2 regions of the Fusibacter sp. A1 genome follow, and region 2 is predicted to be linked to the other one. Evidence: riboswitches for the same ligand, from Rfam matches in the RefSeq annotation. Region 2 holds a riboswitch; the other holds the start of a gene.
The links. A riboswitch is a leader RNA that binds a small molecule or an ion and turns the genes downstream of it on or off. The one in region 2 is predicted to bind FMN.
Positions count from the first base shown of each region.

Region 1: linked by a shared signal. The riboswitch ahead of DWB64_RS04470 (ECF transporter S component) and the one ahead of ribD (bifunctional diaminohydroxyphosphoribosylaminopyrimidine deaminase/5-amino-6-(5-phosphoribosylamino)uracil reductase RibD) in region 2 are both predicted to bind FMN.

Region 1 is NZ_QQWI01000003.1:84,235-99,602, forward strand. It holds gene purR (pur operon repressor) at 1-740, opposite strand, end outside; gene murC (UDP-N-acetylmuramate--L-alanine ligase) at 942-2,309, shown strand; gene DWB64_RS04415 (chloride channel protein) at 2,347-3,600, opposite strand; gene DWB64_RS04420 (LCP family protein) at 3,613-4,587, opposite strand; gene lspA (signal peptidase II) at 4,666-5,112, opposite strand; gene cls (cardiolipin synthase) at 5,122-6,672, opposite strand; gene trmB (tRNA (guanosine(46)-N7)-methyltransferase TrmB) at 6,681-7,310, opposite strand; gene pyrE (orotate phosphoribosyltransferase) at 7,425-8,057, opposite strand; gene DWB64_RS04445 (putative glycoside hydrolase) at 8,058-9,629, opposite strand; gene DWB64_RS04450 (nitroreductase family protein) at 9,702-10,604, opposite strand; gene DWB64_RS04455 (MBL fold metallo-hydrolase) at 10,773-12,158, shown strand; gene DWB64_RS04460 (response regulator) at 12,225-12,605, opposite strand; gene DWB64_RS04465 (chemotaxis protein CheX) at 12,623-13,330, opposite strand; gene DWB64_RS04470 (ECF transporter S component) at 13,461-14,051, opposite strand; FMN riboswitch at 14,153-14,267, opposite strand; gene tpx (thiol peroxidase) at 14,324-14,827, opposite strand; gene thiT (energy-coupled thiamine transporter ThiT) at 15,018-15,368, opposite strand, start outside.
Region 2 is NZ_QQWI01000001.1:227,566-242,933, forward strand. It holds gene DWB64_RS00950 (riboflavin synthase) at 1-343, opposite strand, end outside; gene ribD (bifunctional diaminohydroxyphosphoribosylaminopyrimidine deaminase/5-amino-6-(5-phosphoribosylamino)uracil reductase RibD) at 347-1,435, opposite strand; FMN riboswitch at 1,558-1,672, opposite strand; gene DWB64_RS00960 (MFS transporter) at 1,707-2,996, opposite strand; gene fliB (flagellin lysine-N-methylase) at 3,051-4,283, opposite strand; gene DWB64_RS00970 (MATE family efflux transporter) at 4,511-5,866, shown strand; gene DWB64_RS00975 (hypothetical protein) at 5,998-6,810, opposite strand; gene DWB64_RS00980 (dihydrofolate reductase family protein) at 6,910-7,452, opposite strand; gene DWB64_RS00985 (hypothetical protein) at 7,684-8,127, shown strand; gene DWB64_RS00990 (Ig domain-containing protein) at 8,245-11,838, opposite strand; gene DWB64_RS00995 (S-layer homology domain-containing protein) at 12,223-15,368, opposite strand, start outside.

The DNA of each region.
Region 1 (15,368 bases), on a different contig from region 2:
TAGTTCGTAAGCAATTTCTCTTTTGGTGTGCTTGACTCAAGAAGTACGCCGATACCCACCACGTTTGATTCAAACTCCTTCACCAAGTCGACCATTCCTTTAGCGGTTCCGCCGCCCTTCATGAAATCATCGATGATCAACACATTCGACTTTGCCTTGATCGCACGTTTAGGAGCGAACATCGTACCCAGCTTTTGCGAAGAACCAGAAACGTAGTTGATGCTCACCGTCGGACCGTCAGTCACTTTGTTGTCTTTTCTTACAATCACGAGCGGCACATTAAGATAATTGGCAGTCATAAACGCCATGGGTATACCTTTTGTCTCGATGGTAACCACATAATCCACATCATGACTCGAAAAAGCTTCTGCGAATATTTCTGCGACGCCTTTGATGAGTTCTGGATTATAAAGAAGGTCTGCAATATACAGGAACCCACCAGGAATAATTCTCTCCGGCCGCTTGATTTCGTCACACAGCCTGGTCAGAATCTCCATTTTATAACTCGACTCCACTCTAGGAATATATTTGACACCACCCGCTGCGCCAGGAATCGTAACGACCCTTCCCAAACGATTCTTATCCATAATCGATTTTACGATAGCGATATCTTCACTGATACTCGACTTGGCCGCCTCAAACATATCTGTGAAATGCTTAAAGGCGATCACCTTATTTGGATGCTCACTCAAAACCTTGACTATCAAACCAATTCTTTCGTTTCTTTTGATTTTACTCATAATGCCACCCATCTTTATCGTTAATTCCGAATTATTTTAAGTTCTGTAATCATTTTATTCGTATTCTTCGCTTAAATCAAGCATTTGAAAGATTATTACTCGCTTCCTACCATTAGCTATATGAAAATAGAGCACTTTTTGATATAATGCAATACGTATACTGTGTCACCTTAGACACTTTTTGAGAGGAATTTAATTAACATGAAATCATTATTAACAGCTGAACGTGTTCATTTCATAGGTATTGGCGGCATTTCAATGAGCGCTATCGCACACATCTTTATCGAAAAAGGAATCAAAGTAACCGGTTCTGATGCCAAGGCTTCTCCAGCCACCTTAAAATTGGAAGAAGCAGGCGCGACAATTTATATCGGTCACAGTTCCGATAACATCACCGACCAAGATGCTGTGGTATATACCGGGGCGATCTCAGATGACAATCCGGAGTTCGCAAAAGCACAATCGCTTGAAATCCCAACTTATAGAAGAACTCAAGCCATCGATGCGATTATGGAATCGTTTGAAGTCTCGCTTGCGGTCACCGGCACACATGGTAAGACAACGATAACCTCCATGCTTGCGATGATTCTTGAAGAAACTCCACAGGATGCCAGCTACCTTGTCGGAGCCAAGCTTCCGCATACCCACAAGGCATACAAGCTTTCTCCCTCAACACATATCGCTGTTGAAGCCTGTGAATATAAGGCTAGTTTTTTAGATCTTCACCCTACCACCATCATCGTCAACAATATCGAAGAGGAACATCTGGATTACTATGATGATTTGGACCATATCATAAGAACCTATCAGGAGTTTGCGACTCATTTGAAGCCTAAGAACTACCTGATACTCAATCATGATGATTTCAATACGAGAAGACTAATCAAAGATTGCAACTGCAATTTTGTGACGTACGGAATCAACGAGAGCTCCACATTCGAGGCAAGACAGATCACCTTTGACATGCATGGATACCCAAGCTTTGAAGTATTCTATGAAGATGAGAAGCTCATGGAGCTGACACTCAAGGTATGCGGTAAGTTTAATGTCTACAACGCTCTTGGTGCCATTTCAGCAGCTTACGTGAACGGAATCTCGATAGAAAGCATACAATCCGCGCTCTCAAAATTTTCTAATGCCGAGCGTAGATTCGAGATACTCGGTACCTATAAAGGCGCCACTCTTATTTCTGATTACGCACATCACCCTTCAGAAGTGAAAGTTACCGTTCAGGCTGCTAAGAACTTCGACAACAAGGAGATTTGTGTCGTATTCCAACCGCACACTTACTCACGCGTCAAGAGTCTGCTTCTTGAAATGTCAAGCGCCTTTAAGGATGTCAACCATCTCTATATCACAGATATCTACGCCGCAAGAGAAGCAAACACCTATAACATCCATTCACAGGATCTGGTGGATCTGATTATTGAAGAAGGTCAGAACGCCACCTATATCAAAGAACTAAAGGATGTAATCCCGCATTTGGATACTATCGCAAAGGACAACATGCTCATCATCATGATGGGAGCAGGCGATATCGACCAGTTCGCTCGAACCATTGTAGATTAATAAAACCGCTGATTACTCGTAATCAGCGGTTTTTTTATTACTTGAGCATATATACGTTTTCTTTCACAAGAAAATCAGAAACAAAGTGACCGATAAGCGCGACAGTCAGAATAGGAACGATCAGCTCGATACGCCCTGTCAGTTCAAGTGCTAAAACGATCGCGGCAAGCGGAGCGTGAGAAAAACCGCTTAACATCCCCACAATCGAGAACATCATCACATGGGGCAGTGTAAACAGCTCCAGACCCATCATCAGCATCACCCTGTGGATAATCACAGAAAAAATCAAACCTATCAACAGACCCGGGGTGAAGTTACCCCCACAGATTCCCGATCCAAGTTGTACGCTAGTCAATAAGAACCTTAAGACTAAAAATAGCAAAAGTGAACCTAGCGTGAACATCCCGCCGTTCGAAGTGACCAGCAGATCCAACCTGGTGTATAGGGTCTGCGGCACCAAAAGGGCTACGATCCCTGTAAATACACCTGCAAGCAGCAGCTGTTGGTTGCTTGAGAGCTTACTTTGCATGAGTGCGGAGACCGCTTTTAATCCAACCACATAAAAGGCAGCCAGGAATCCCATGAAGATTGCAATGACAATCACCATAAGCCATCCCGCCATTCCAACAGTTTCTATCTTTGCTACATCAGGAAATGCGATAAATGAATAGTTTCCGTAAATCAACTTATCAAGGCTCACCGCTACCACGCTCGATAAAAGGATCGGCACGATATAGTCAAAATACCGCCTTGCGAAAATCACTTCGACGACAATCAACGTTGCAAATAGCGGAGCATGCATCACTGCCGACAGCGCTCCTGCCACACCACAACCGATCAGCAGTCTGACGACTTCCCTTGGCAGCTTCAGATAGTGACCTAAATTTGAGCCGATGGCACCGCCTATATGTACTGTCGGTCCAAACTGACCGACTGCAAAACCGGTACCTAAGGCAACGATGGCATTCAAAATCTTTACAAAAACCTTGTTGGGTATCATCAGCCTTCTATCGATGGTATCGAGTTCATGTTTGACCGCTGTGACGCCAAAGCGTGTGTCTTTTTTTAACAGCACGTTGTGGGTGAACATGAATAAGAAGACGCTCGCCATGGGAATCATAAATCTAAGAAGGGCCTGTTTTTGATAAAGTCCGCTAAAATAACCGTTCATCATACTCACCAGATAATGGAACACAATGGAAAGCACGCCTGCGATGACTCCAATAAAAAAAGCGTACGCAACCATTTGAACGCGAAATCTTCTCGAAGTCACTTGATCATCTGAATGCATACGCCCCTCCTGTTATTCGCTGTCCACACCTCTGCGGTAGACAGCTATCAGTAATTCTTCTGTATCCTCTGCATCATGAATATAATAGCTCAACTTATTGAACATCACCTCACCCGGCAACATCGAAGCATAGATATCCGTTGAAGGATTAAATCCTACGACCGTCGTCGAGTAATAAAGCATATCTTGAAGCGGCATGTCCGTATACACGTAATTGAAAGCCGTTTCAATGACTTTGATCAATTTGAATTGAGATAAGGATTTTGTAATGACCGCTTTGACAAAACCGACCTGCCTCTGTGTCCTGTCAAGATCCGAACCTTCTTCACCGTTGTTTTTTCTCCATCTTAGGTACTCAACCGCTTTTTCACCTTTGAGCACTTGCTTGCCTTTTTGAATGTTTATATGCAGCGGTGGTTCAGCAGTCGGATCATCGTATACCAAATCTTTGTGTACATCGATTTCGACCCCACCGATGGTATCGACAATGTCAGCGACACCGTTATAATCGAGTGTCACAAAATGATGGATCGGTATCCCAAGTAGTTTGGACACTTGTGTTTTCATACCGTTGGAGCCACCGTCGACTTTGCCGTAACCGAACACGGAATTGATTTTATGCTGACCTGGCTTATCATAGCCGGGCACCTCGTTATAGGTATCTCTTGGCACTGTGATGATATCTAAAAGCTGATAATCCGGATCATATGAGGCTACCATGATCGTATCCGCTCTACCACCATCCGTACCTAGGATCACTACGTTTATCCTGTTAGAATACTCAACAAGATCTTCAAGCATTGTCAGATCAGCCAAATTCACATCTATGGGCTTCTCTTTTCCTTGAGGGCTCTGATCGGTGATATTGGGAACTTCAACAATCGACACTTGCCGTTTCATATGATTCAGATACGCATATAATCCCGATCCGAACAAAAGGGATGTGACTACAAGTGATAATAGAAAGACTTTAAAATAAAACTTCATGATTCGCTCCAGACTTAAAAATTGTGGTTTTTTTACTCTATAATTCTACCATAGCGACTGCGCTATTTTTCCAATGACTTATTTTTTTAATATAATTGAAAGCGCGAACAGGGCACATCCTACTACGATGAACATGTCCGCAACATTAAAAATAGCAAAATTAATAAATCTGGCATCCAGGAAATCCACCACAAAATCGATTCGCGCCCTGTCGATCAGATTGCCTATTCCGCCTCCAAGCATCATGGCAAAGGCGACCTTCGACATCACTTCGTCAGGACTTTGCGACCATTTCACCAAGTACACAAACATGATCGCCATGGCAATCGCTGTGACGATGACTAAGAACGACTGTTTATTCGATAAGATACTAAACGCAGCACCTGTATTTTCTGTGTATGTCAGATGAAAGACATCTTTGATGATCGGTAGGCTACCTATGGGTTTTACATAACTGACCACCAACCATTTTGTCAGCTGGTCAAGAATTACTGCAAGAATGATAATCGCTGTATATAAAAGCATGTTCTTCTCCTATTGAAGTGGGGACGCAATTCTACCGACTGCTTCAAGCAACCTATGCCACCACGGTCTCTTTGCGTGTTCTTCTAACGTTAACATATGTGACATTGTTATGTCATCAAGAAAATCTTCAGAAAGTCGTAGGATTTGCTCTTTGTCATATAAAAACGCGTTGATTTCAAAATTGATCTCTAAACTTCTGATATCCAGATTCGCGGTTCCTACCGTAGCGACGCTTTCATCGATGATCATCGTCTTTGAATGAACAAAGCCTTTTTCATACAGATAAATCGCCACTCCCGATTTAAGCAACTTTTCAATATTGGCCTTCCCCGCCCAGTAAACTAGAAAATGATCCGGCGTCGATGGAATAAGAATCCTTACGTCAAGACCCGACAATGCAGCGGTGATCAAACCTTCCATAATACTTTCTTCAGGGACAAGATAAGGCGTCGTGATCCATATCCTGCTTTCAGCTGTGGCAATCATCGTAAAGTAAGCCTGAAGCATGACTTCCCAGTCCGCGTCAGGTCCGCTCGCGGCAATCTGCACTAGGGAATGGTTGGTCACAGTCGTCTTGACTGAATAATCCTCATACATCAGCAGTTGCCTGCTGACAAAGGTCCAGTCCATCAGAAAGCAGTGCTGAAGTCCGTTGACGGCTTCGCCATGAATCCGTAGATGGGTATCTCTCCAAAAGCCTAAGTACTTATGCTTGCCGATATACTCATCACCAAGATTCATTCCTCCGACATATCCGTATTTTCCGTCGATCACGGTTATTTTTCTATGGTTCCTGTAATTCATCTCACGGCCGAATAAAGGCAGAATGAGGGGTAGGAACTCATAGCACTGAACTCCGGCCGCCTTTAAGCTGTTGATGTATTTGTTACCTAGCTTCCAGCACCCTACACTATCGTAGATCAGTCTAACTTCGACACCCGCAAGTGACCTTTCTATCAGCGCCTCCCTGATCATGTTGCCTATTTCATCATTTCTGATGATAAAATATTCCAAGTGGATATGATGCTTAGCACTCGAGATATCTTTTATCAGCTGGCTGAAAAAGGACGCTCCGTCAGAATAAATATCAATTTCATTCTCCAAAAAGAAAGGAGCTTTCGAATTGTTGAGCAGTAGATTCACAAGTCGCGAGTTCACAAGGCTATCATTGAAGTGATCCACAATATGGACCAGTCCGGACTGAACATCCGCACGCCTTGCCATATAGTCCTTTGTAAACTCAAGCTTAGACTGTGACAACCTTCGTTTTCTAAAGCTTCTTCCAAAAATCAGATAAGAAGCAAACCCCACAACGGGAAAAGCGATGAGTACGATCAACCACGAGATGATCTTATAGGGATTTCGGTTATCAAGAAAAATGAAAATTCCTATTCCCAGTACATAAAACGAGAAAAAAGCCTTGATCACAACTGCCAAGTCGGACCAATGGAGAAAATTGAAGATATGCCATTTTTGAAGCACACTTACCACCAGGAAACTGAGGATGGATAGCATCAGGATAATAGCAAAGTTGATTGCCCGTTTTAAAAGTCGTCCCATAGAACCCCCTAGAATTTCGCAATAATTCTATGAATCTTAAACCCTCTCTTAGCAAATCTTCTTTCGTATTCCGTCATGACATTGCTTTCGTCGTTAAGCGCGTGTAAGTCATCGGTATGTTCAACCACATCCAAATGCTCATTTAGGCTCTCAAGAGAAAACTCATATAGCGCTTTGTTGTCCGTTTTAAAAATCAACTTTCCATCTTGCGCGATGATGTCCTTGTAAACATCTAAAAATCTGAAGTGAGTGAGTCGCCTTTTCGCATGTCTTGCTTTCGGCCATGGATCGCTGAAGTTGAGAAAAATCCCGTCCACTTTCAACTCACCAAACCATTCTTTCATTTCAAGGGCATTGCCTCTAATGAATTTTATGTTCGTTACGTCTTTTTTAATCGCCTTCTCCACAGCAGTTAAAAGAACTTCTTCTCTTAATTCAACACCGATGAACTTGGCTTCGGGATGCCGTTTTGCCATCTCAGTTAAAAAACCACCTCTACCTGTTCCAATTTCAAGATAGACCTTTTCACCTGCTATGAACTCCTTAAGTTTATCATTTAATTCACTATTTGCATCAAGCGCATAGTCCACATTTGACATGTAGGCTTCAAACGCACCTGGAATTTTTCTTAATCTCATCAGTATTCCTCCTAGCTTTCTTTGCGATTATACCACATTTGTCGAGTTTTTTTTATAACTTACGTAAAAAAGCCAGTCTCAAGCACTAGACTTGGACTGGCTCTGGCTATTTTACTATTTTGTGAAAATTCTTGGATTTTCGCTCCACGCCTTAAGCGCCTCGAAATCCGCTTCTTTGATATAGCCTTCCTCTTTTGCGATAGGAAGCAGTGTCTTATAATCAGTCAGACTGAACTGTTTGATTCCCGCATCGGCAAACTTTTTTTCTACCTCAGGGAAATTGTAGGTAAAGATAGCACCGCAAGCCAGTACATCCGCACCCGCCTCTATTAACGCATCCACAGCTTTTAACGAACTGCCGCCTGTAGAAAAGAGATCTTCTACAAGGAAGACACGTTGTCCGACTTCCAACTTACCTTCGATTTGATTTCCTTTGCCATGTTCCTTCGCAGTGGATCTGACATAGACCATCGGCTTGTTCAGGATATCCGCGACCCAAGCAGCATGAGGTATACCCGCAGTTGCTGTTCCGGCAATGATATCCACTTCACCGAACTCCTCAGTGATACGGTCGGCAAACCCTTGTGCGATTAGCCTTCTAACTTCAGGATAACTCATCGTTAGGCGGTTATCGCAGTAAATCGGCGATTTGATTCCTGATGCCCATGTGAATAGGTCATCGGTTCCCACAAGGCTTACAGCCTTAATTTCCAAAAGTTTTTTGGCGATTTGTTCTCTCAGTAACATTTAATCCTCCTGTTCAGCTCTTAGAGCATCTTCTGAATAGACGTTTCCTGGATTCCATAACATGTACTCGTAGACACCGTTGTCTTCAAGCGCTTGAATCTGTGCCTTTACTTCATCAGCCCGGTAAGGAATATATCCCTTGACCCAGCGTGCGGTAAAATCTTGAATCCAAGGTCTCAATTTCGCAGGTGTTTCAAGGTTCGCATTACGCATGATCGCATCCTTTATCGAAGCGTCAATTGTCGCATACGGTTGCGCATCAGGCACAGCGAGTCCAAAATTATTAGGTCCATAATGTGAAGGATACATCATCGGAGCGATATAGTCAACCACATTGGTGACAGATTCCCAGTGCTGTCCGATGCCGACATCATTGATCGAAGTAGCCGCCCAACCGAAAACATCGGCTGTTATGTAGACTTCTTTCTTCGATAGACGCTCATAGGCGTAGGACAAGAATTTATGTATCGCTTCGGTTTTCGATTCGTCAAGATCGTTCTGAAAATCAAGATTCTTATCTAATTTCGCGCCCGTCGCAGGGAATCTGACGTAGTCGAACTGAATTTCATCGAAGCCTACATCCGCAGCTTCTTCGCAAATTCCGATCACATACTCCCACAAGTCCCTGTCGTATGCGGTTGACCACGAAATCTTGTCCCTGTCCGAATATAGCGCCCCGCTGTTCAGGTAGTGAAGCGCCCTATCAGGATAAGTCCTCGCATATTGTGGCGACTTGAAGGTTACAATACGGGCAATCAGGTAGATGTCATTTTCCTTAAGCTTTTGAATAAAAGGCGCAATCTCTTTGATCGCGATCTTGTCATTCATCTGCGGTAAATATTTCTCAGCGGATTCTGAATGGAACAGCAGGTATCCGTCGTCGTTTTTAACATCGATGACAAACGCGTTGATTTCAGTTTCATTGGCCAGTTTGATCAGATCATCAAGTCTTCCGTTGTCGTTTCGAGCGGTTGCTTGAGTCAGATACACCGCTTTTACTTCAACCGGTGGATTCTTCTCATATGTTGTCTTTTCAAAAGCGGAATAGTCTACCCCGTCGTAACTCATCTTGATCTGTTCCTGCCTGGTCTTGAAGAGTCGAGCGGCGTTTACGAATCCTTCAACCGCTTCCCCGTCAATTGCTTCTATTTGATAGGCTACGACTTCACCGGCTTCATTCAAGATACTTCCCTTCACCCAAACCGAAGTCTGGTGATCCAGCACCATACCAGACTCGACCGTCATCGCCTCATCCGAGTAAACATAAGTCAAATCCTTTGAGTAGTAAGTCTTTTCGGCGATTTCCAAGAGCTTCGCCGCTTTTTCCTCTTCTAGTCTTTTTGCTTCCTCAGCCAGTCTTTTTTCTTCGGCAGCAGCAGCCTCTTCGGCTTCCTTTTTAAGTCTTTCTTCTTCAAGACGTGCAGCTTCAGCTTCAGCGGACTTGTCCTGATCACTTTGAGTCACTTGCTGGCTCTCGTCGGTTTGACCTGATGCCCCTTCAGCCGCAACGTTTGTCGCGCACCCAGTAAGCAGAAGGACCGATATCATCATCACAATCATTAATTTTTTCATAAATTCCTCATATCATCCAATTTAGCTAAGTTCATTTAAAAGTGCCTCGCCAGCGAAGCGAAGCACTATTCTTTACATAAACGTATACGTTCCTGCAAGTAGATAATTCTCAGGAATACTATATTTGTTTTCTACTGATTCAAAATGCCATTTGCCTGGATACCCTTCGCCGTGCATCGCCACTTCGAAGTAAAGCATCGCGATACCCGCTTCTAAAAGTGCCATCCTGTCATCTTCAAAGCCGTCCTCTCTAGAAATAGCTAGGACAAATTGGTCGCGGTCGATAATAAAGCGCCACGGTTGTCTGTTCACAGAAGATGGTGCAAGACGCATATAGAAGAATACCGACGCATATCCGAGTTCTTCCAATTTTTCGACTGTGGCATTCTCACCCCAGGTCTTCATGTAGACGATATCTTCAATCGACATGCGACCGCTGACTGGATTGTTCAGGTACTCCGAATCAATATGCGGATACCCCAGTTGCTTTAGCGCCGATAAACCTGAATCCGCGTTTCCATAGATGTTTCCTATGCGGCTTTCATGTTTCGCATAACCGATTGCAATGATTCCAACCGCTTGTTCTCCCGATGGTAATTCTATGTATTCACCGATCATGTCCTCTGCGTTATTAGCACTTACCCAGCAAGTGGCGATTTCTTCTTTAGTCAGGTTCAGAACCAGCCATTCCCCTGCGTAGCCGCAAGCCTTCAAATTGTGCACCGATTCATTTGAACTAATCACAATATAATGAGGTGCTTGAATCATCACTCCATGATAGCCGGCATGTCCATCCATCGAAGAATAGAACTTTTGCCCCTCTTTTACAAATGTCATCTTAACGTTGACACCCTCCACTACCTGTGGGATTTCTTTTAGCAAGGAGTTGAGCGTATCAACATCTTTTGTCTCTAATGCTTTTTCTTTATACTCTCTAACCGAACGTCTTTTTTCAATTACCTTTAACATTTTCATTATATTAGTCCCCTTTCAACCGAATTCGTACCACTTTAAGTATAGCCTAATCGCACGCTAAATTCAGCAACAAATCATCAACAAAAGAGAAAATATTAATGTTTGCATGAGCCATATTCACTTTGGGTATACAGTAGTTAACAAAAGTCACAGACTAAGGAGCTCACTATGAAACTATTCTTCCACGGCGCAGCTGGTTGTGTCACCGGCTCAAACTACAGACTGGTCACAGAAAAGCAGACATTGGTTATCGATTGCGGTTTATTTCAAGGCAGCGTAACCGAAGAAAAACTCAATTACAACCCCTTTGATTACGACCCCGCCACCATCGACAACATGATTCTGACCCACGCCCATATCGACCACTCCGGCCGAATACCAAAGCTTGTAAAAGACGGATTTCACGGAAAAATCTACTGCTCCAAAGGCACCAAGGATCTCGCGGAGATACTCCTGCTGGACGCAGCAAAGATTCAAGAAGCCGACACGGAATGGGAAAACAAAAAAAGAAAACGCGCAGGCCTTGAACCTGTCGAACCGCTCTATCATACCGACGACGCCTACAACGCCCTCTCCTATTTTTACCCGATACCCGAAGGAGAACCCGTCACCATCGATGGCGGCTTAACTTTGGAGCTGACACCGACAGGACATCTTCTGGGTGCTTGCTCTGCCACCTTGACCGTCGAAGGAAAGAGAATCACCTTTTCAGGTGATCTGGGAACTGCCAATCCGATTCTGCTACCGGCACCAAAATCGATGCCGCCCACAGACATCGCAATATGTGAAACAACTTACGGCAACAGGATCCACCCACCAAGCGAAAAAAGGATCGCAGATCTGATAGAAGCGCTGACTGATACGCTCTCCCATGGCGGAACAGCGATCATCCCAGCATTTTCAGTAGGTCGAACCCAGCAAATTCTATATGATATCTATTCGCACATGAAAAACAATCCGAATTCGGAGATTGCCAAGTATCCGATTTATGTGGACAGTCCGCTTGCGATCGATGCCACTCAAATCTATTTGCATCATATGGATGAACTAAAAAAAGAAGTGAAGCTTAATTTAATGAAAAACCAATCGCCCTTCGCACCCGATAATCTGACCATTGTCCACGACATGAAAAAATCGATGGCGCTAAACAGCGATGTCACACCCAAACTCATCATTTCCGCCAGTGGCATGTGTGATGCCGGAAGAATTAGACACCACTTGAAGCATTACCTTTGGAAACCTAATACGGCCATCATATTTGTCGGGTACCAGGCCGAAGGTTCTGTAGGCAGGGCCATACTCGAGGGAGAACCTCAGATTGATCTGCTTGATGAGGTAGTCGCCATAAAGGCGAGAATCTACAAGTTGAGTGGTTATTCGGGTCATGGCGACCAGACCGACCTGATCAATTGGTTGAAGTCCACGCCTAAACTTGAGCACATCATTCTCACCCACGGCGAGACCGATGCGATCGAAGCGATGAGAGAACTGGTCTCACCGTTCGCAGAGCGAATCGACACCCCGCAAATCGGCGATGAAGTCGAACTTACATGAAAACAAAAACAAAAAAAATCGCGAAAGCGATTTTTTTATTTGCCTATTCAGCAGAAAGATACTCATTCAGAATCCTTCACCTTGACTGAAGTCCATGACGACATCTAAAATTTTTAGAACGGTATTTTCGTTAAACGGCTTAATGATATAGTGTTTAGCCCCACACTCGAGCGCTTCAAAGACCTGGTTCTTTTCATCAATCGCGCTGATCATGATAATCTTCGCATCGTGATATTTGTTTACGATATTCTTCACTGCTTCTATACCCGACATGATCGGCATGGAAATATCCATCGTCACCATATCAGGTTGCGATTTTGCATATAGCTCCACCGCTTCCACACCGTTTTTAGCTTCTTCAACCACGTCATGTCCAGCGCCAATTAAAATTCTTTTAAGCGTTTTTCTGATTACAGCTGAATCGTCAGCAATTAATATTCTGGCCATTTGTTTCCCCCTAATGTCTAGTAATTTATACCGATCAATTTGATATGAGTGCTTACTGATCCACATTCCGACTGCTTCACAGGTAAGTCTGAGATCACGCGCGCCCCGTCGATGGCTTGAATCAAAAGCGGGGTTCCCAATTTCACCTGATTTTGTTCATTGAAGTATTTTAACGACTGTCCCATCACGATATTGATGAGTTCTGAAACGCTTGCTTTGAGCAAAACCTCTTTTTCACTTTCTGGTATGGGTTCATAGAGGATTCTGTCCATAATCCTTACCGCCATTTCCTCACTTATGCTCAAGATTGCTACCCGAATAGCGTCGCTCCATGTAATCAGCAGGACATTATACTGATTGAGAATCAATTCTGTTGTTTCTTTATAGGCACCGAGCGTAAATTTCTCACACCCGAACTCATCTCTAATTATTTGACTCGCCTGCTCGGTCAACAAACTGAAGCAGTCGTGACCGCCGGATGCCGCATTTTGGCCCTCAACCTTTAAAATCGCATCATGGGCATCATGATAAAAATCTATTCTCTGGTCAGTACCTGCAATATCGATATCCGAAAAATCGAGTTCATGGAATTTCACCATTTGGGCATCCGCCGGTCTATGATTGAACCGTTTGACCAATTGCATATCACTTCGAAATCGTTTTGAACTGGAAAATGCCACATATGAAGCATCACAGTAATTTTCGACCCGTAACATAACTGGCATACTTGCCTCCCAAATCATTTTCTGCCTGATACTATGGTAATTATTATACCTCATTTAAACAATTTATAACACGTTTTTCCATTTTAATCAAAAAAACAGACGAAGCGAGCTTCGTCTGTTCAAGGTTAATTTATTTTTGCTTGTTTAAGAATCCGGATACTCTCTTATAGACCAAAAGTGTGACAACAGATACGATTGAACCCTTTATTAGGTTGAACGGCGCTATCGCAAAGATGAGGAATGTCAGCTTGTTTGTAACCAGTGGATTCATGAAGTTTGTAGCATCTACGACCATCTCCATCGTAAAGCCCATCATCGCAGCATAAAAAGGTAGAAGAATGAAGTAATTCGCCAAGACGCCAATGACTACCATCGAAATCACACCCGTGATCAGACCCATAATCGCACCTTTTTTATTTTTTTGCTTTGCGTAGACAAGCGCGGCAGGATAGACAAACGCACTACCTACTATGAAGTTTGCCAGCTCTCCGACTCCAGAAGTCTGAGACAGAGGAAGGTGTAACAGATTCTTGATAAGCTGTATCACCACACCTGCAATCGGACCAAGGGCGAACCCTCCGATCACTGCGACAATGTCACTGAAATCGAATTTTAGAAACGATGAAAAGACAGGTGGCGTCTCTAGAAACATCACTACAAAAGCGATGGCACTGAGAATTGCGATTTTTACCAGTTTGTTAAGATTTACATTCCTATTCATTGTTAACCCTCCAAAGATTATCTAATAATTGCGATATAACAATTCTCGGGACAAAAAAACCCTGATTCATCAGAATCAGGGCGTGGTCTTATCACTTAATTAAAGTTCTTCTCCCATCCAGACTATAACTGTCGGCTCTGGAATCTAACCAGATCAACCTTTCGGCTCGCGGGCTTTACCGCCGGTGGGGACTCGCACCCCGCCCTGAAGAAATTGCTATGCTATTGACATCAGATTAACAATGTTTGAGCGCTTTGTCAACAGGAGAATTATTAGATCAGTGCTTGAATCGCCTCAAGCGCCTTATCATAATCAGGATGATTAGTCACTTCATTTACATATTCAACATATTTGATCGTGTTGTCCCTATCCACGACAACCACACCGCGTGACAGCAATTTGAACTCTTCGATCATGAATCCATACTTTGAACCGAAATCACGGTTCTGGTAATCGGATACCACATCGATGTTCTCCACACCTTCAGCAGCGCAGAAACGCTTTTGTGCGAATGGCAGGTCGACTGTGATCGTCACGATTTGAACATCTTCCTTCAACTTACCCGCTTCCTCATTGAAGCGCTGAGTTTGAAGTGAGCAAACGCCCGTATCAATTGATGGCGCGACGCTGATCACCTTTACTTTATTATCTGTTTTAGAGTAAAAGTCAAAAGGAGATAAGTCTTGAGCCGTCGCTGTGAAGTTAGGAGCCTTTTGTCCAACCGCAGCCGCTTGTTTCACTGTAACAGTATTGCCGCCAAAAGTAATATTCATCATAATTCATTTCCTCCGCTTGGTTTATTAGTTAGGTTGATTCTTAATTGATAATGATTCTCTATGAGAATATAATACCTTTTTCTAAAGGGAATAGCAAGAGCAAATATAATAAATTATTGTAACGAAGTGGCTTCTAACGAAAAGCGCCGTGTAGGAAGGTCTACACGGCGTACATTTGAAATAGTACAGATTATGCCTGAAGCAGCATCTCACGTTTGATCGATTTTGCAAGCACCACGATAACTACAAACGAGATTAAGGCTTCAACACCCATGTATCCACCGTTGTATGTCATGGAGTAAATCCACGGATTTATACCTTCTGGAGCGTATTCTGCGAAGAAGACGGCACCAGAAACGACGTGTGCTGCAAATCTTGCGACCATCGCCAAGATGATTCCTGAAAAAGCTCCTGTGATCTTCACTTCTTTGGAAGTAGCAAACAGACCAGCTAGTCCAAGAACAGCAAAAGCTATCGGATAATCAAGCAGTGCTTGCACAGGAGTCGCTATATAACCACCCAAGGCGAGTTGAAGCAGACC
Region 2 (15,368 bases):
CATCATCGATTCTTTTAACGATCGCACCCGTACCGTCGATATGTCCCGATACGATATGACCTCCGAACCTGCTTCCTACAAGCATCGCCCTTTCAAGGTTGACATAGCTTCCGACCGTTAGGCTCTTGAAGTTGGTCCTATCCATCGTTTCCGGCATGACATCCGCGCTAAACTCCTTATCCGTATGGCTTGTCACCGTCAGGCAGACGCCGTTTGTACAAATGCTGTCCCCCGGTTTCACATCGCTTAGCACCTTATTTGCTTCAATGGTCAGTACGATCGACTGTCTTCCTCTTTTCATTCTTTTTACAATCCCGGTTTCTTCAATAAGTCCTGTAAACATCGCTCACCTCCTCACTTTCATACGAACCATCACATCGTCTTCAATCTGCTTGACCTCTATCAGGTCGAAGTAGGTCGCATCGCTCATGTTCTCGACACCGATTCCGCCAACCGGTGAACTGGCTGCGTAGCCGCCTACCACTTTTGGTGCGATAAAACTGATCACCTCATCGACGATTCCAGCAGTCAGCGCACCCGCGTTTAAGGTTGATCCGCCCTCTAAAAGTACGCTGTCTATTCCCAGACTATAAAGTCTCTCCATCAGGTTATCAAGATCCACTCTTCCATCCATGCTAGGTGTCTTAATCATCTCAATGCCTTTCAAGGTAAGTTCTGCTTCCTTTTCAGGATCTATCAGTTCAGTGGTAGCAAGGATCACACCTCCCTTTTGGTGCTCTGAGAGCAGCTTCGCATCAAGGGGCAATCGCCCTTTTGCATCCACGATGATTGGTCTTGGGTTAAGTCCTTTGACCAGCTCAAGCCTTGTCGTCAGGCTTGGATCATCTGCAAGTACCGTACCTATGCCTACCATGATCCCCATCATGTCGTGGCGCATGGCATGCACATGCTCCCTCGACCTAGCGCACGAGATCCATTTCGAATCGCCGGTTTTTGTCGCTATTTTCCCATCAAGGGTCATGGCGGTTTTCATCGTCACGTAGGGTTTGTTCTCTAAGATATACTTTAAGAAATAGCGGTTCATGTCACGAATCTCTGATTCGAGCATACCGACTGTGACCTTGATGCCGTGTTCCTCTAGTTTTTTTATGCCTTTACCAGCAACAAGCGGGTTGGGGTCTTTTAACCCTATCACGACCTCGCTAAATCCCTTCTCGATGATCAGATCAACGCAGGGCGGTGTCTTTCCGTAATGCGAGCATGGTTCGAGTGTCACATAGATTGTCGCGCCTTTTAGGTCTTCTGTCGCGTCATTAACCGCGTTGACTTCCGCATGCGGTCCTCCGAACTCTTTATGGTAACCTCGTCCGATCACCCTGTTGTTTTTTACAATGACGGCTCCGACAAGCGGGTTGGGGTTCACATATCCCGTTCCGAGCCTTGCGAGCGCGATGGCCTGTTTCATATACTGCATGTCCTTATCCCTCATTTCAACAATAGGTATTACCACTTAAATACGAAAAAACGCCCTGAAGAAGTAGCTTCAGGGCGTGACCATACAAAAATACACACAAAAAAACATCGTTTTTTTGCATCATAAACCTTCTTCCATCCAGACTTTACTGTCGGTCTTGGAATTACACCAAGTCAGCCGTTAGGCTCGCGGACTATCACCGCCGGTCGGGAATTACACCCTGCCCTGAAGGTACTATTCAATTATCGACACAAGTATAACACAATCGATTTTAATCTTCAACCGCTTCAACTGTATCTTTTGAGAGGACGGAATCCCCTTCATAAAGTTTAGGAAACACCTTACGATCGATAAAATAGTTTACAGCGACAATGAATGTCGTCAAGATACCGATTGTCGCAACCGTAGCAAATGCTGTGGAATATCCACCTTTTTCAACGATCCAACCCATGATGACCCTGCCGCTTGCACTACCCACAAAGTAGGCGATGTTCCTAAAACTGTTCACCCTTCCCCTATGTGAAGACGGGACACGCCTGGACATATAGGGAGAGGACCCCAGCATGTTGACAATCTCACCGATGGTGAAGGCGAACATCATCACAAAGAAGATGTAGTAGGCGGGCCTGTTCATGATGATGACATAGCTGATACCGATCAGAAGCTGGCCCATGAACACTTTAGGTAGCTCGTGCAGCCTTCTAAAAAGATAAGTGAGTATCGGTGTGCACGAGATGACCACAAACGCGTTGAAACTTGCTACAAATCCAAAATATTTTGACCCCAGATCCACACCGAACATGTCGGTCATGTACATGGGAAGGACAAAACTCCACTGGTCGTATACGAAGGCGGCGAAGAAAAAGACGATCAGCTGAATGAGAATCGACGGTCTCTCTTTAAAGATGCCCGAAACCTTCGCATCATGCTCGATGGTGTCCTCATACTCATTCTTTTCACTTTCGTCAAGGGAGCTGACATCGATGACCTTTACAAAAATCACAATCAATATGGTGGACGACAGCGTCGTGAGTCCGTCAAGTACAAAGGCAAGGCTCAGGTAATTGGCAAACAGCAGACCCCCAATGGCCGCCCCGAACATGAACCCCAGATTATGCCCCAGATACATGAGGCTGTATACCTTTTCACGTTCATTGGGCTTTGTCACATCCGCAACAAGGGCCTCGAAGGCCGGTCCCTCCATATTGGCAAACAGACCTGCGATGACAAAGAAGACCATCATCAAGTTACCAGGCTCGACAAAAGCACATAACATGAAGAAAAAGATCGAGATTGAGTCGAAAATAACAATCAGTTTTTTTCTGCTGAACTTATCGGCAAGTTTTCCGCCGATGATATTGGCAGGTAAAAAGAGCACCCCGACCCCTAAAAAGATATAGGCGATTGTTGTGGGGCTATACCCTATTTTGTCTTTCATGATCAGTGTAAGTAGCGGCCAGATGAAGGCTCCCATATTGGTGACCATACGTCCGATAAAAATCACATACGCCGAACGCGACAAACCTTTATACTGCGAAAATATCTCGATGATCTTTCTCATTAAGCACCTCCAAGCAGACTTAGCTTACTTTAATTCAAGTATTCCTAACTAGAGTTACAGCAATTTTGACAAGTACTTCAACTCATCCGATCCAGACTCCATCAACTGCTGCAAGAGATCGTTCATGAAGGTCTTATGGTGTTCAAGCGTCTTCGAAAACGACTGGATCACCTCGACTGCAAGTGTTGGTGTCAGTGTTACCTTGTTTGCACAAAGGCCTATGAGCACCGCTTTGATAAGAAAGACCCTCACCACAAGCATGGTGTATCCGGCATAAGGGTCACCCTGTTCAGAAAATGGATACATGCTCTTATACATCGTATTTACGATGTAGTTTTCAAAAATACGCTCATGCCTGACCATAAAGGGTTCGACATGTCTGATCGCGTTAAGTTCATAAAGAGAGTAACTGTTCGAACCGGGTTTGGACCTTTTGATTTCTAGACCTTGTTTTGCAGCCTTTAGAAGCTTTCCGAACGTCTGATTTTCAATTTGCTTGTCACCGTCCAGAACGTTTGTGTTTTCAATAAAAAAGTTAAGCTGCTGACGGTAGTCCGGGCGGAGTTTTTTAAGGTAATTTACATACTCCTTGTTCAGCACTTTATTTTTGCATTTTTTTAGAGTAGCTGGTACACCTTCTATATTGCCGCTCGCATGCATGGGAAGAATACGCTCGTGCATCTCGCCCAGCAAATGCAGCCGTTTTACAAGTGGGTAGTCGCTGTTTTTCAAAAGATCCATCGAAAACGCCCTAAGTTCGTTGAAATACTTAGCCGGGTGATGTTTCAGTGAAGGGTCTTTCGTCGCCACCTGTTGGGTGATGATGAACCGCGACGCATCGACATCCGCCTCTTCAATCATCAGGCTGCCGCCATCGAGTAAAACCATTCTGGCAACCTCAGGGCATGACATGGTGGCAGACAGTTCAAGTACGCCATCCACCAAATTGACAACACGCGGGTAAGCATTGCAAACTTTAGATAAAGCCGTTTCGCCATGGGTCCTTTGAATATCGCAAAGGTCGTCACTCGCTAAAAATGGACACCGCTTGGTACCCGATAACACCATTCTCCCATAATCGATTCCCTTGTCATAGCAGTCGTTATTGAGGATCACATCGGAGGATAACCTTTCAAAGAGCGGTGAATCTTTTCTGCTCTTGTAGCCTTTATATGTCTCGATATCGATATCCACATCCCATCCGATGCAACAATTGTCAGTGCAGCTGCTTCCGATACATTTAAAATCTTTCATATAAGTCATGCGTCTAATACGCTCATTAACCATTTCATCCCTCACAGTCGTCATTTGCTATCATACATACCCAAAATTATGGTTCTTTACATATTACTCTAGTATAAACGTTATGATTTTACTAGTAAATAGTGTGTCCTTCAAGCTAACCCTAGACGATATCATTTCCACAATCTGATAAAACAGTGTATTATATTAAGAGACCCTAAATAATTTCATGTAGCTCCTGTTACATTTATCCATAAGATTGGAGACAACCTATGAAAGACCTGACACAAGGTAAACTGCTGAACCACCTATATCATCTGGCCCTACCGTCAATAGGCGGTATGCTCGCATTTTCGCTGTTCAACCTCACCGACACCTACTTTGTAGGTAAACTGGGTACAGAATCACTTGCAGCAATGGGATTCACCTTTCCGATCGTCATGATCGCAGGTGCCATATCCTCAGGAATCAGCACAGGAGCCGCTTCTGTAATTTCAAGAGCCGCAGGAAACAAAGACCGCAAGACCATGCGCAGAACGGCAACCGACGGCATTTTGCTTTCTATCGTAATCGTCGCCATCTTTTCGACCTTGGGGCTCTTGACCATGGACCTGCTGTTTCCGCTGCTGGGCGCCAAAGGGGATACGCTTCCCCTTGTAAAATCCTATATGACCGTCTGGTATTCCTTTGTCATCGTCGTATTGATGCCGCCCATCGGCGATGCGGCCATGCGTGCTGTCGGTGACACCTATCGTCCCTTTAAGGTCATGATCACCTGCGCGCTACTCAATATGATCCTAGACCCGATCTTTATCTTCGGGTGGTTGGGTTTTCCGGCGCTTGGCATACAGGGTGCGGCCATTGCTACGGTGATATCAAGGGCAGTGGGCATGGTCATGACGCTTTCTTTCAACCATTTTTACCATCAGTTGATTGACTTTCATGTGCCAAAATATAAGGAAATCCTAGACTCCTGGTCCAAAATTCTTACCATCGGCATACCGGGCATCGGAGTATCGCTGATCCCTCAGTTGGTTCGAATGGCCTTAACCACGCTTGCCGCCTATACCGGTGGAACACTGGCAGTCGCAGCGGTTGCAGCAGGTAGCAGAATCGAAGGGTTCTCACTGATGATCGCAACAGCCATCGGTATCAGTATCGTTCCGCTAGTGGGTCAAAACTACGGTGCCGGCGCTTTTGACCGAGTCAAGGACATCCGTAGACTGCTCAACCGCGCTTCATTTGTCGTGGGTACGGGCATGTTTCTACTCATCCTTGTCATTGCAAAGCCTGTAGTGCTTCTATTTACACAAGATCCAGCAGTAGTCGGCCTGACTGTCACCTACTTAAGGGTGATGACGATAGCAAGCATAGGCCTTAATCTATACAACTTCACCAACCAGTCACTCAACGCAATCGGTCAGTCCCTGACAGCGCTTAAGATAAACGCTTTCGGCACCATCTGCATCCTTTTGCCGCTCATGTTCTTTGGTTCCAGAATATCCTTCACCCTCCTCATCGCAGGACTGGCCACAGGACAAGTTCTAGTTGGAATGGTCAGCATGTACTTCGGCAATCGAATTCTGGCACCGACCAACCTAAAAGCCTTAAGTGAAAAGGCCTCATAATTGCATAAATCATTCAAAAACCCCTTATCAGACTTTGTAAGTCCAATAAGGGGTTTCATCATTTTATCATACTAAACTTCAGTCAATCCATTGTAATAGATAAACATTGCAATTCACCATAGGGTTAGAAGTTATTTTAAATTGATTCTATTCGTAACCACTTGCATCGGAAAGCTTTCCATGATCACAACAGGATAAAATTCGACTTCATCTCCAACCATAAGTTCACTAAGGTTAAAGTTTTTTACCGCCTCAAAGGTCGGCACATAATATTCTCCATCATCAGTGCTTTTGCCATAGAGTACCATTTGTCCTTCGTCACCTTTATTAATGGCTAGAATTTCAATTTTGATATATGCAGACACATCGTATAGTTCTGCGATGTTTACGTTCTCGCCTCTTCTGATCAGGTCGATATCATAGGCTTTACCTACTTCAAGTTTTGTCTCACCAAAATAGTCACTGCTGATGACTTCCTCTTTAACTTGAATCTCAACGGTCTGATGACCGTCCACTTCAATTACGCTAACCAGAACGCCTTGTGTTGATTCAATCGCAAGTCCCATTGAAGTAAATCTCCTTGAAAAGTCTTCAATAAGATAAGGCACAGCGCTATAGCCTCCATTTTCCTTCTCTACTAGTATTACCGTCTCGCCCAAATAGAGCTTATCAATATCCGCTTGATCGGCTTTATACACAGCAGCTATGTCACCAGTAAGCACGTGGATCTCACCTTCATCAATCTGAATCACTTCACCAACAATATCAAAGCGCGGTTGTTCTGGGCTTGTCGTCACGGCAGTCTCCTTTGATGTTTCCTGTGTAATTTCCTTTGCAGTATCAGTTGCCTGTGTAACGACACCATCCTTATCAGTGCTTTGTTTTTGGCATCCTACAGTAAACAGTGACGCCATGATTAGACCAAACGCTATTAATTTTTTCATCGTAATTCTCCTTTTCATTGATACGTATAAGACGCTTGATCTAAATAAATAGTTCCCACCTTAGCAAAACAGTTTCAGAATTACGATATTCTTTAATCATTAATCGTTTGTTTTCTTAAGTTCATAATGAAGTTCAGCAAATTGATTGAACTGCCTCATACCCTTTAACTTCAACTCCGTTTCAAAATCAAACTCTTTGAATAGCGGTATCCCACGACCTATTATAGTTGGTGCTATAGTAATAATAAACTCATCGACTAATCTTTCCTTAATAAAGAACTGAAGAAGATTTCCGCCACCAACAATCCATATGTTTTGTCCCTCTGACTCCTTTATTCTATTTGTAAATTCAACTATGTCACTATTAATAAATTCCACATGCTCGTTTTTCTCACATGTTGATTTCGAAAACACATAACATTTTTTATTTTTATAAGGAAAATTTCCTTTTTCCATATCCATTATCCAGTCATATGTTCTTCTGCCCATCAAAATAGTATCGACAGTATTGTAAAATTCGGAGTAACCGTTATCTCCTTCACCCTCTATTTTAAATAACCACTCCAAAGAATCCTTTTCTGTCGCAATATACCCGTCCAAACTTGTGGCAATGAATAGGATTAATTTTCTTTTATTTGACATTTATATTCCTCCGCTCATTATATAGTTCACTTTGATTTTATAAGGTAGACATACTGTAATTAGCTAGCAATATACTACAAGTTATCATTTGATTACTGCTTCACTCTCGCTTATTATAACATTAATTTGTGTTATACTGTAACTAGCCATTATTGTAATAAGTTACTAATTATAAAGTATCATCTTTACCATTAAACCAACTGACTCACTGTAGTTTTTCAAGGAGGTAAAATGAGAAAAAATTTCATATCCTTTATTTTAGGCATAATTCTATTGATCATCAGTTCCAGTTTCATCTTAGACTTTATTAAGACTACCAATCAAGACGGATTCAGTCAGATCCAACTTACTCTTACTGAAGATGTTGAGATTAATCAAATAAGGGCTACTCTTAACGAAGAAGTCAGCACTTTAAGCATCTCACAAGATAAAGAAGTCCGTGGCGAGATTTCTCTTTTAATTCGATTTGATTCGTTGGAAAAAAACGTGTTGGACCAATTGGTAAGAAAACTAACCGATTTATATGGGGACTCGATCTTTATTAATGGAACATTGACTGTTGGCGGTTTTGAACGGACATTATTCTCGTATGTCCTATTGGGCTTTGCAGTAGCTGTTTTTTTACTTGGTATCTATTTTTGTGTTTCCGTTATGAGAAACAAAGCTTTGGATTAAGAGCTTCACAGAATTAGATCGATGTAAATTATTTCAAAATTAAATTAAATCCCCTGTTTGCATACGCATACAGGGGATTTGTAATATCGTTACATAGCTTCTCTTTAAAAAATCACACTACTGAATACTAATATCGTCAATAGCAAGATTTCCACTGCTCTTAAAATAAGTAAATCTTAGTTGAGATGTGCTTTTATCAAGTGCAATCGAAACAGTTGTGCCAGTTGTCGGTAATGAAGATAGGCTATCAAGCTGTGACCAGCTTGTGCCATCAAACTTTTCAACCAACAGGTAAGAAGCACTGTTTACACCGTTACCTTTTATCCAGAAGCTCACTGATCCGTTACCCATCAGGTAAAACTCAGGGCTAGTGATCTGATTTCCGGCAGAGCTCATCTTAATCGATGGTGCGGATTGACCGTAGTTTCCATTTGAGGTGTATACACCTAAACCATCAGAAAATGTCCAATCAGCAGGAATACCAGATGTGATTGTCGATTTTGTTCCTATCACACTGTCAAAACCTTCACTTATTGAAGTCGGTGCCGGAGGAAGCGTCACATTGATTGTGCAGCTTGAAGCGATATTGCCATCCACCGATGTAGCCGTAACCACTGCCGTGCCCGGAGAAACAGCTGTGATGTTTCCATTTGCTACTGTGATTACACTTGAATTGCTACTAGTCCAAATTACCGTCTGATCTGTCGCATTGGTTGGTAGAACCGTCGCCACTAAAACATTCGTCGTACCGATGATCATGTCAACGTTTGTCTTATCAAGTCCGACACTCGCCACATGAATCACAGGATCTGTCACTGTCACTGTACATGTCGCTGTATAATTTCCGTCAGTGGATGTCACAGTTATGACCGCTGTACCTTGGCTGATGCCGGTAACAAGACCGTTATTAACCGTAGCTACAGCGCTGTTGCTGCTTGACCATGTCACAGACTGATCGGTAGCTTCTATAGGCGCAAGCGATGCGTTTAACGTAAAGCTGCTTCCTGTATCCATCGACTGAGTTGACTTATCCAGTGTGATACCGGTTACTGCGATGACAGAACTTGTACCTTCCAGTTTAATGTCATCGATTGCTAAATTGCCTGTGCTTTTTGTATAAGTAAATCTTAACTGGCTGACACCTTGTGGTACAGAAGCGTTTATAACCGTGCCGTTTACAGGCAAGTTAGTAAGACTTGTCAGTGTACTCCATGAGTTGTTCGTATATTTTTCAATCAGAAGCATAGAAGAAGCATCTGTTCCATTTCCTTTTGCCCATAACGACAAAGTACCCTGAGCCGTTAAATTGAATGTCGGTGTCACTAACGAGTGACCTGTGCTCGAGAACTTGATGGATGGAGACGAGTTTCCGTAGTTGCCTGAGCTTGTATAAACCCCCATGCCAGAACTTGTTGTCCATCCTGTAGGAAGTCCGGAGGATATTGACGAACTAGATCCAACGACTCCGTCAAATCCTTCATCAATTAGCGTAACCGGTGCTGATGGAGCGACTATTACAGAACAGGCTGCCTTTTTACCGCCATCTACTGTCGTAACTGTTATCACGGCAGTACCTTCAGCAACTGCTGTCACTGTTCCCGAACTTACTGTCGCAACACTCTCATTGCTTGAACTCCACGTGACTGATTTATCAGATGCGTCTGTCGGTAAGACCGAAGCTGCCAGTGAAAGCTGCTGGCCGACATCTAGCGATGCACTGGTTACATCTAGCGTCACACCTTGCACTGCGATAGACGAGCTTGCGGCTTCTAGTTTGATGTCATCGATAGCCAGGTTTCCTGTGCTTTTTGTATAGGTGAACCTTAACTTATTTGTATCACTTGAAACGTTGAAGTTCAAAGTAGTTTCTACTGCTGGTAAGTTTGATACAAGTGAAACCGTGCTCCAAGTAGTGCCTTCATATTTTTCAATCAATAAGCTGGATAGGTTATCTGTTGCATTACCCTTTAACCAGAATGACAAGGTCGCGTTGTTATTGATAGTAAATGTTTCTGTTTCTATCTGTTGACCTGTAGAACCAAATTTCAAAGAGGGTGATGAGGCGCCAAAGTTCCCTGTTGATGTATAGACGCCGACACCTGATGAGACTGTCCAACCTGCAGGAATTCCCGACGAAATGCTAGAACTTGACCCTATCACGCTGTCAAAGCCCTCATTGACTACTACCGCAACGACATTCGCTGTTACTGTAACGGCGCAAGTTGCAGTTTTATTGCCATCCTCTGTGGTTGCCGTCACTACTGCGGACCCTTCAGAAACACCCTTCACAACTCCATTCACAACAGTCGCTATGTTTGAATCGCTACTGGTCCAAGTAACGTTTGTGTTGGTCGCTTCTGCTGGAAGCATACTGGCAACTAAAATGCTCTTTTGACCTTGGTCAAGTGTCAAGGCGCTCGTGTTTAGAGTCACGCCCGTCACAGCGACTGGTATGGTTCCTTGAGGCGCGCCATAAGAATCAAATGCATAGGTATCTGTATTCCAGGGGTCGTAAGTAGGTGTCGCCCATGGTTCCGCCTGAGTCTGGTTCATTTCAGAAGGTGCGAGTGGATTTGGTGTGTTGATGCCTTTTGAATGGTTGACACCGTCAAAGCCGATATAGCTCTCTGGCGTCGATAACCAGTCCACGATGTTCACAGAAAGAATATTTGCAGTTCCAGCGCTTTTGTAACCCGGATGAGTTGATTTTGCACTTCCAGAACCTTGATTTTTGTATTTTGGAGTATCATCCTCAATCGGTGATGAATCACCTATAAACGCGGCCTTTCCGGCGCTTGGTTTTGAAATTACAACATAAGGTCCTTCAGCAGTACCGCCGTAGTAGATGCCCTCATCAGCAGCATTGTTCCATTTGGTCGGTAAATCCGTATCCGAAAGATAAACGATACCTTTTGCCTTGTTGCCATCGACAATGGCAAGGGTTGAACCTGCAGCCATTAGAATAGGTTGCACGTCTTGAGTGATACCTTCAGAATCTGAAGGTGAAGCGATTCCGCTAAAACCTGCGATAAGATTCATCGCGTTGAACCTAAATCTAACCCCAAAGTTTTCAGCCAACCAGCCCTTTGTGGCATCTTGCGGATTTCGCAGGTCGCCATATTCGCCACCCATATTGTAAGCGGCGTCTGTAGACCTATTGTAACCGTTATAGGTTTCTGTTGAATCCCAAGTGTTTAAGTTTCTATCCGCATTGTAGTGGTCTGAAATAAAGTAGATCCCTTTGCCAGCATCAACAAACTGCTTGAGCGCAGCGTATTCTGAAATCGTGAATGGGCGATTTGCCTCTGCCATGATAAACACATCGGCATCCTTGATCGCGTCATAGGTGATTACCGCCTCATTTATCGAAACGTTTTCCGGCTGCCTATCATCATAAAATCTGATCACACCATCGCTGTTCTTGTCGATGCCGCGATATTCTCTTACAGTATAGCCATGCGCCACAAGATCATCTGCAAAATCTGAAAATGCGCCGTCTAAAACCCAGTCTGCCTGACCGGCTGTTTCTGCATGTGAATTATCAAATAATACCAACTTACCGTTGTTTGTTTCAGCACTCGGATACTTGATTGGTATCTCATTGTTCCAAGTATAGTCTGCCACCGTAGCAGCAAAATATGAATTGCTACTGAAGCAAAGTATTGCCACTAATAAATACGCTAAACTCTTCCTTAGCACTGCCTTGTTCATATTAACTCCCCCTAAATTTTCTATATCTGAATTTTCTGACTTCCTAAATATAACATAAAAAAAATTCATTAGCTTTATAAACTAATGATAAATATAATGTCATTATTATTTTAACGTTTTGTAATATTCATACACAAAAATTATTTTTTACGCACTCGAAACTTTACTTAGATTTATACTCAATATCAATTGTGGATCATACTAACAATATCCTTTTTCAATTACGCCATACCTTGCACAATTGCAGGCTTCAGGCCGAGTCTTTTAAGATACACTTATACTGATTCCACTATTTAATGACTTAGAGCCTGAAAAAAGACTCCCACCGATACCGATGAGAGTCTTTTAGTTAGCTTAGTTCACTGCCTATGAATTTTTGACTTTCTACTTGATGGTAAGTAGATTCTCCAATAGTTGCGCCATTTCAGCACGAGTCGCCAAACCTTTTGGATTCAACTTTTCGTTGTTTCCTGAAACAACTCCAGCTTCAACGCAGATTCTCATCGCTTCTTTGGCATAAGAAGCAATCATATCTGTATCTAAGAAGTCACCTAAATTCTTTTCAGATGCTGTTTCTGGTAACTCATTTGCTACTAAAAGTGTCTTGTAAAGCATTGTAATCAGATCCTGTCTGCTGATTGCAGCATCTGGAGCATACATATTCTTACCGATTCCGTTAGAGATGCCAAGACGTTTAGCTGTCGCTAGGTAACCTGTATAATAAGTATCTCCCGCATCTGAGAAGTTCTCTGTCATATTGACATCCGCTTCGATTCCAAATGCTCTCAAAGTCATGACAATAAACTGACCTCTTGTGATATTAGCATCCGGACTGAACGTCGATCCACTTGTACCATTTGCTATATCGCGTGCTGCGACATAAGAAACTGCATTGTAATACCAGTTGGATTCTGTAACATCTTCAAACTGTTTCTGATCGTATCCGATCATGTAAGTTGAGAAGTGAGAAGTTACAAAGTCAATGCTCTTTGTCTCTTCATTGTAGTTTCCTTTGATTTTAGTAAGTTTTCCATCCTCATCCACATAGTAGACAACGATTGAATGTTTCTTTTCATTAGCTTTCAACGTGTATGGCAAACTGATCAGAACAGCACCTTTTCCAAAGGATGTGATCTGCTTCTCACCAGCTGTTACAGCGAAATCGTAGACTGGTCTGTCGCCAACTTTCTTTTGTACATTGCTCGAAAGTGTCTTAGTGTCAATTTTTGCGATACCGACTGTGATGTCTGCATCTGCTGCTTCTGAATTAATCGACTTGATTGCTTCACCTGCAAATTGAATACTGCCTAATCCAGTGTTGAACTTGACTTTGACATTTGATTCTGTCGCGATTTGATTGAATGAATCCTTTGGTATAACCACTTCCACATTATTATCTTCAGTAGTTGTATCTACTTTGAACTCAAGTACTGCTTTTCCACCGCTGGCTTCTGCAAGCTTCACTTCATCCAGTAATTGAGCCGCACTAGCTGCTTCTACTGTTGCTGTTATCTTACCGTTCACTTTGACCGTCTGAGCAACAGTAATTGATTTTACAACTGCTGAGCCTTCAGGTACTTGTGGAGTATTGATTACTGTATCATCCGATTTTTTAGGATTGTTCTTTTCCTTTTTGTCCTTGTCCTTGTCCTTGTCTTTATCTTTATCCTTCTCAGCTATAGTACATACAATATCGCCTCGGTCACGAACCCTTACTCGTGGTCCCATGGTATCAATTGAAGACAATCCAGTAGCTGTTATGTTTGATCCAACTGCTAAGTTATCAATGGATTTGTCCTTTGTGATATAACCGTCGATGAATACACGACAGACTTTATCTGTGCTATCTTTTACATAAATACTTTCCACAACATTATTAGAGTATTCAATGCTTGTGATTTCACCAGATACCTTGACAAGACTTCCCAAACTGTTACCATTTGATGCCTCTTCTGTAGTTTCTACAATTGGCGATGGTAATGGGTTTATCTCTGAATCAATTATTGTAATCTTTTGAACAGCGATTTGACGCTCTCCATTGTATGAGCTTGACTTACCTGTTATTTGAACAGTCTGACCTGCTCTAACATCACCTGCAACAGGGAATGCATTGATTCCTGCAGTGCCATCTTGTACATAGATACAATCAAAGAATGCTGTATCCTTGTCATAACCAGAAGCATTTGATGTCACAGTACCTTGAATAGTGAATATTTCTCCTTCTTCTGCAGCATGTACAGCTGATATGGCTGAAATTTCAACTTCATTAACAGAATTCACTATGCTTTCTAAGATAGTAAAATTACTGTAAGCAGGAGTCGCATAACTATCCATTGCAACTTGAATTTCAAAATTACTCATAAACGCAGATCCTGCGACAATTACTGTAGCAGTATTTCCGTTTTCGTAAGTTACTTTTTCTGAAGCCGCAACCATATACTTATCTGAGTATTTAGGTACGCTGACTCCTTCAATACCTGTAGTGCCGTCTTTATCATCATCAGATGAATAGCTTGTTTCAAATCCGTATACCATAGGACTGATCACAGAAGGTAATGTCGCGCTAGGCAAACCATCTTCACCGATCGCATAGATTGTTGAACCACCGTAACAAGAATATACCTGTTCTGCTGGAATTACAGTCTTCACAAATTCATTGTTCAAATTGTATTCTGTCAGATAAAGACGTTGCGGTTGTCCACCATTATTGATATTGTCCTTCACTTCATCATCTGACACTCTTAGATTTGACCCCAGTGCCGCAAGCAATTTATTCTGTTGAGCTGACATTTGCTCATCGGCTGGTAATGTGAACTCAGTACCATCCGAGTATTTGCTATAACTTTCATAGTAGTCGCCCCAGCCAGTGATGATCACTGCTTTACCGGTTTGCGCAAATGCTTTGATCGCAGCGATTTCCTCATCCGAGTAACTCTTGAATCCAATCAGGAAAGCATTACCGTTACGTCGCGTAGGAGGTGTCAAGATAAGCATCTCGAACTTAGGATTTTGTGCTGCTGCAATAAGTTCTTCGCTTGTTGCTAGTTCAACAACACGAACATCTGAGTTTACTGCCATGTCAGCAAAGTTACCCATACTGTCCTTATAATTACCACTTACATATTCATTGTTATGGCTTGCATCAATACCTACATAAACAAGTTTTTGAGCATCACGTACATTGAGTTCCAAATCTTGAGTAAATGTTTTTTCCTGCCCATTTACTAAAACAACCGCTGTTACTGTCAATTTAGTTGTGTTTGCTTCAGTCGGAGTAAATTCGAAAGTATGTTTCAATGTGCCCGTTGAAACAATTTCATTGTTCAATGCTTCAGAACCTAAAACTTGTTCTCCTTGCTTGTACTCAATCGACTTTACAGTTACTGTTTCTGTTTCATTATTAAACAGTGTTGTCGTAAAGTTGATTGCTTCACCTGTAACCGGTAGTTTAGTTGTAGTTTCAAACGAGCTGATTCCAACAAGTGGCGCTTGCCCTATCCACACTGGTGCGGTTACAGCGATATTTTTAT